2 regions of the Thermoanaerobacter brockii subsp. finnii Ako-1 genome follow, and region 2 is predicted to be linked to the other one. Evidence: a T-box and tRNA genes for the amino acid it is inferred to sense, from the RefSeq annotation. Region 2 holds a T-box; the other holds one or more tRNA genes.

Region 1 (3,424 bases), 450 kb from region 2:
GAAAATGAGGCAAGGCAAAAATTGGGGTTGGTTAAAAAAGGAGAAATAATTTATGTAGATATTTCAAAAACTAAGACACAAGAGACAAAAAAGTGATTTCGAAAAATTTATCTTGAAATATTTTGTATTTTAATATATAATGAACTCATTAATAAAATTTTTAGAGGGAGGATCTTTATTTATATGCCATTTGAGGTTGGAGATGTTGTTGAGGGCACTGTGTTAAACATCACAGATTTTGGAGCATTTATTCAGCTACCAGAGGGAAAAACTGGGTTGGTGCATATTTCGGAAGTTGCTAATACCTATGTAAAAGACATTAGGGAGCATTTGAAGGAGCATGATAAAGTAAAAGTAAAAATATTGTCCATGGATGCTAATGGAAGAATAAGTTTGTCAATCAAAAAGGCTTTGCCTAAAAATAATAAAGAAAGAGATCCAAAGGATTTTGTATGGCAGAGCAATAGGAATTATAATACTAATAGTTCTTTTGAAGAGAGATTGCTTAAGTTTTTAAAGGATTCAGACGAAAGACAGCAACAGCTGCGAAAGAATTTTGATTCCAAGAGAAGAAATACTGGCTATAGAAAAAGCAATGGATATTAACTTCGGGTTATGCCCGAAGATTTTTCATAAGCGAAGGAGAAATTTTACAGGTTTTTACCTGTGATAGTTGGGGGTTATTATGAGAATTTGTGCGATTGATATAGGGACAAATTCAATACGCCAACTTATATGTGACATAGATAATGAAAATATAAACAAGATACAAAAAGACGTTGAAATAACTCGATTAGGGGAAGGAATATCTAAAACGGGGAAGTTAAATAATAATGCGATACAGAGAAGCATTGAAGTGATTGAACGCTTTGTGAAATTGGCCCAAGAAAAAGGCGCAGAAGTTATATATGCTTTTGCAACATCTGCGATGAGGGATGCTAAAAATAAAGATGCTTTTTTTGAGCAAATTGGAAAACTTGGGCTAGAGGTAGAAATCATAGATGGAGAAACAGAGAGCTTGTTTGGATATATGGGAGCGGTGATGGGGGTTAATAAGGAAAATGCACTGGTGTTAGATATAGGAGGAGGAAGTACTGAATTAGCATATAAAGGTAGAGAATTTGTAAAAGAAAGTTTCGATATTGGGGCTGTGAGGCTTACTGAAAAATTTATTAAAAATGACCCTCCTACAGCTGAGGAATATGATGAAATCAGGTTGCATATAATAGATACAATGGTAAATTCCATTAATAAGTACAAAGAAGTTGAAAATGTCATCGGCATAGGGGGAACGATAACAACTCTTGCTGCTGTTTCTCAGCAATTGGAAATTTATTCTCAAGAAAAAGTTCATGGCTATCAGCTAAAAAAAGAAGAAATTAAGAGGATTTTAGATAAATTTATGTCTGTTACATTGGAAGAGCGGAAAAAATTTTTTGGATTGCAACCACAAAGGGCTGATATAATAATTGCGGGAACTGCTATATTACTGACCATATTAGAAATGCTGAGTTTCAAAGAAATAACCGTTAGTGAGTGGGATAATTTAGAAGGAGCAGTCCTATATAAATTTCGGGAATTTAAGTTATGAAAATGGAATTTTCATTTGAAGTTGCAAAAGTGGATAAAAAAACTATTGACTTAGAGATATAGATATAATATAATAAATACTGTCTCAAGGAGATGAAGCCGGAGTGGCGGAACTGGCAGACGCACAGGACTTAAAATCCTGCGGGCCCTAAAAGCCCGTACCGGTTCGAGTCCGGTCTCCGGCACCAATGTCGCGGGGTGGAGCAGTCCGGTAGCTCGTCGGGCTCATAACCCGGAGGTCGTAGGTTCAAATCCTACCCCCGCAACCAAAAATATGGCGGCGTAGCTCAGTTGGCCAGAGCATGCGGTTCATACCCGCAGTGTCGGTGGTTCAAATCCACTCGCCGCTACCAATTTCTTCCATAAAAACTATTGTTTTTTATATCCTATCAAAGTAATGTGTGGATATTTTTTTAATTAAAAATACTTGATTCAGTGAAAAAAGTATGTTATTATATATACAGGTGATGGCAAATGAAACTAAGGATAGGAAACAAGGAACTTATAAAAGATATTAATCGCTCTTTAGTAATAAATGAAATAAGAATGAACGGACCTATTAGCCGTACTGATATTTCAAAAAATCTTAATTTAGGATTATCTACTGTTACAAACATTGTTGAAGAATTAGAAAACCAAAATCTCGTTCATGAAGTAGGAGAGGCTGATTCTACAGGTGGAAGAAAACCTATTCTTTTGGAATTTAATTATAATTACGGATATATTATAGGCATTAAAATTGAGGAGAATAACTTGATATTTGCTTTGACAAATCTTAAAAGTGAGATTATTGAAAAGAGAGTTGTACCATTTAAAAAAGGGACAAATAGTAATACGGTATTAAACATGGTGGTTGAAAACATAGAAAAATTAATTACAAAGATTCCTTATAACAAAAATTTGATGGGTATAGGAGTCGCAGTTTCTGGTTTAGTTGATCAACAAAAAGGAAAACTTATATATTCTGGTATGTTAAATTGGAGCAATGTTGAAATTGGTAATATTTTAGAAAATAAATTTAACGTTCCTGTATACATTGATAATGACGTGAATGCCTATACATTAGCTGAATTGTGGTATGGACATGGAAGAGAATTAAATAATTTTATAGTGGTAACTTATGGTTCTGGTATTGGTTCAGGAATAGTAATTAATAAAAAATTGTATACTGGTGATTTTGGCGGTGCTGGAGAAATAGGACATATGGTGTTGGTTGCTGAAGGCAGAAAATGTGAATGCGGACAAAGGGGTTGCTTGGAAGCATATGCTTCAGAAGATTTCATAGTAGATTATATTAGAGATAATATAAAAATGTATAGTGAAAGTAAAATAGATTTAACAGAAGATTTATCTATTGAAAAAGTCTATGAATATGCAAAAGAAGGAGATATGCTTGCGATTGATGTATTAAGGTTGTCTGCAAAATATTTGGGGTATGGTTTATTAAGCGTGATAAATCTATTAAATCCATCAACAATAATTCTTGCAGGAGAAGGAATGATTGCTAAAGATATTATTTTACCTGTTATAAATGATATTGTAAAAAATAATTTTTTCAAAATGCATGAAAAAAAAGTACAGATAAAAGTATCTGAACTTGGAGATGAAGGATGGGTGATTGGTGCTTCAACATTAGCGATTAGCAAACTTTTTGAAATACCTTTGTATGAAGGGCAAGATAATGCATTAACAGTATTTTAAGTGAGTTTAATTAATTTATTTTTAATACTTCATTCACTGAAAAAAGTTGAAGGGAGGGGTAAAGGGAACAAATTAAATAAATATTTGACTTATAGATTTGATTAATAAAAGGGGGAAATTTAGAATGAGTAAA
Region 2 (3,424 bases):
TCTTTTTCTCTTCCTTTTCTGCTTTTTCTTCTATAGCAACCAATTCTTTGTTTACATCTATCCTTGGGAATATAATTTCTCCCCTTTTTACTCTTGTGCCTACCTTTAACAAGCTAAATTTCAAGCTTTCCCAAGTGGTCAGATTCTCTTCTATTCCTAACTGTTCAAAAATTTTTTTAGGGGTATTGGGCATAAAAGGAGATATAAGTATTGCAATAAATCTCAAAGCTTCCGCCAAATTATACAAAACAGTACCTAATCTTTCCTTTTTGCTTTCATCTTTCGCTAAAACCCAAGGCATTGTTTCATCAATGTACTTATTAGCTCGTCTTACTAATTTCCATATTTCAATTAAAGCGTTGGAAAACTGAAGTTTATCCATATACTCTTCAACGGTTTTCGGCAGATTCTGTGCAGTATTTATAAGGTCATCATCTACCTCTTCTTTTTGTGAAGGTTTTGGCAGAATGCCATCAAAGTATTTTTCAATCATTGTAACAGTCCTACTCAGCAAGTTTCCAAGGTCATTAGCAAGGTCTGAATTTATTCTATTTATCAAAGCTTCGTTAGAAAACACTCCATCCGCCCCAAAAGGAACTTCTCTCAAAAGAAAATATCTTACAGCATCTACACCATATTTACTAACTAACTCTTTAGGGTCTACTACATTACCTTTAGATTTTGACATCTTGCCTCCTTCCAGTATAAGCCAACCGTGTCCAAACACTTTTTTAGGAAGAGGCAAGTCAAGAGCCATAAGCATTGCTGGCCATATTATTGTGTGGAACCTCATTATCTCTTTTCCAACCAAATGAACATCTGCTGGCCAGTATTTTTTAAAATCGTCGTCATGGTCTGTAGAATATCCTAAGGCAGTTATGTAATTTGACAAAGCATCTATCCAAACATAAATCACATGTTTTGGGTCAAAAGGTACCTTTATACCCCAGTCAAACGAACTCCTTGAAACAAATAAATCCTCCAAACCTGATTTTATAAAGTTTATCATCTCATTGCGTCTTGACTCTGGCTGTATAAAATCAGGATGTTCATCGTAATATTGTAACAGCCTATCCCCATATTTAGACAATCTAAAGAAATACCCTTCTTCTTTTACCCTTTCTACTTGTCTACCACAGTCTGGGCATTTCCCATCTACAAGCTGGCTCTCAGTCCAGAAAGATTCACAAGGAGTACAGTACCATCCTTCATATTTGCTCTTGTATATATCTCCTTTTTCATATAATTTCGTGAATATTTTTTGTACTATTTCCTCATGATATTTATCAGTTGTGCGAATAAATTGGTCATAACTTATATCCATTATCTTCCATAAATCTTTTATCCATTCAACTATCCCATCTACATATTCTTTAGGAGACATCCCTTTTTCTCTGGCTATTCTTTGAATTTTTTGCCCATGTTCATCAGTACCAGTCAAAAACTTGACATCGTATCCGGTAAGCCTTTTAAATCTTGCCATCGCATCTGCAGCAACAGTAGTATATGAATGACCAATATGTAATTTATCACTGGGATAATAGATAGGTGTCGTAATGTAAAAAGTCTTTTTCATATCCATCCTCCTCTTTTTTTGTAAATAAAAAACTCGCCTCCACATAAGGGGCGAGATTGTCGCGGTACCACCCTTCTTCGCATACACCTCACGACGCATGCCTCACAGAGTGCTAACACACTCTTACTCTATAACGGGAGTTCCCGGTAAAACCTACTAGCCTTCGGCAGTACGGCTCCGGAGCCATCTTCAAAAGCCCAAACTTTATCGGTTCGCACCTCGCCCGACTCTCTGTAAAAGTTCAAGCTTTTTACTCTTTCCTTCATTGCCTTTTACAATATCTATTTATTCTTTAATATACCCTTTATAAAAAGTATTGTCAACTACTTTTTCTTTTATACTTTCTCTATTTTCATTCTTTCTTTTACAAACTCAATCGCATCGTTTTTATCTTGAATTTCTCCGTAAAATCTATTTTTCCTTATTTCATATAAAATCTGTCCTAATTTTTTCCCATCCTTTACATCAAAATTTATTATTATATCCAGCGGTGAAAGTAATGGTTTTTCTGTTTCTTTAAATTCTACATACCTTTTTAAAAGTCTGGTAATAAAATCTGTATACCTAGGTATTTCTTCCTCTTTGCCTAAATTAAGCCTTGTAGCAGTAAAATCAGCCTGAGATAAAAGTAAAATCGCTATTGAATCATCCTTAAGTTCGGAAAAAAATCTAAAAAGAGACTTATTCGTTGGTCCGCCATTTACATAGTACATCAAAGGCTTCATATGATAAAGAACAAGCTTCTTTAGCAAAGAAGACTCTTTTTTGGGCATTTTCATCCTTGATGCTATCTTTTTTACGATTTCTGCTCCTTTTGTCTCGTGGTTGTAAAAATGTACTCTATTTTCAGTATCAATGTATATGGATTCTGGTTTGCCTATATCGTGAAAAAGAGCTCCAAGTTTTATTATGTCCTTTACTTTGTTGTCAGAAGAAAGCTTTCTATCTAAATACTCCGAAACTATATCATATACGTCTTTGGGAAATCTCATAGAATTTATGATATTTTCGTATTCTTCTACAGTTTTTAGTGAATGTATCCAAGCATTCGTAAGGTGATAATAGCACTTTCCTACTTCTTTCATTTTAGCAACTTCTTCAAATATATTTTCCATAAGTTTTAAATCTTCCATCATTCTTAAATATTTGTGAGAATTCTTTTCTTTTAATATTATAAAAATTTCATTCATTATTCTCTCTGGCGCTACTTGTTTTATAAGCTCTGCTTCTTCTCTTATTTTAGCCTTTGTACTCTCATCAATATCAAATTTGTAAGTTACAGCAAATCTTACAGCTCTCAAAGCCCTCAAAGGGTCTTCTTTAAAAGTCATCATTCCAACATGCTTTATTTTCCTGTTTTTTATGTCCGTCATGCCACCAAAAGGGTCAATAATATATTCAAATTCAAAATAATCCGTCAGTTTTATAGCCATAGCATTCATTGTAAAGTCTCTATGAGCTAAATCTATGTATATGTCTTCACCCCTTAAATTAGTAAAATCCAATATTTCATCTCCTACCACAACCCTATATGTGCCTTTTTCCGCCATAAAAGGCACAAAAGTACCCCCTAATTTTTCTGCCACCAATTTGGCGATTTTCTCTGCATCTTCCTGAACTACAAAATCATAATCTTTAGCTTCTCTATTTAAAATCCTGTCCCTTATGTATCCCCCAACAATATACAAATTATATGCTTCTTTTCCTAATTTTCTTATTAATTTTGGTATTGTTGCCACAAAAAATCATTCCTTTCCTTTTAAAAGGCAAAACAACATTACACTATATAGTATAACAAAAGTGAAAAAGTATACAAGTATTAAAAAAATAATCTGCTATAAAATACAC

What was found. The T-box of region 2 lies ahead of metG (methionine--tRNA ligase). A T-box ahead of a tRNA ligase gene usually reads a tRNA of that ligase, here a tRNA-Met.
Region 1: it has a tRNA-Met gene. The T-box ahead of metG (methionine--tRNA ligase) is inferred to sense a tRNA for this amino acid. The anticodon was not compared.

The regions. Positions count from the first base shown of each region.
Region 1 covers NC_014964.1:288,481-291,904, forward strand. The annotation lists gene THEBR_RS01310 (FtsB family cell division protein) at 1-96, shown strand, start outside; gene THEBR_RS01315 (S1 domain-containing RNA-binding protein) at 184-606, shown strand; gene THEBR_RS01320 (Ppx/GppA phosphatase family protein) at 686-1,591, shown strand; tRNA gene THEBR_RS01325 (tRNA-Leu) at 1,689-1,778, shown strand; tRNA gene THEBR_RS01330 (tRNA-Met) at 1,783-1,859, shown strand; tRNA gene THEBR_RS01335 (tRNA-Met) at 1,867-1,943, shown strand; gene THEBR_RS01340 (ROK family transcriptional regulator) at 2,065-3,291, shown strand; gene THEBR_RS01345 (extracellular solute-binding protein) at 3,416-3,424, shown strand, end outside.
Region 2 covers NC_014964.1:2,186,818-2,190,241, forward strand. The annotation lists gene metG (methionine--tRNA ligase) at 1-1,621, opposite strand, end outside; T-box leader at 1,620-1,851, opposite strand; gene THEBR_RS10815 (CCA tRNA nucleotidyltransferase) at 1,912-3,315, opposite strand; gene THEBR_RS10820 (spore maturation protein) at 3,396-3,424, opposite strand, start outside.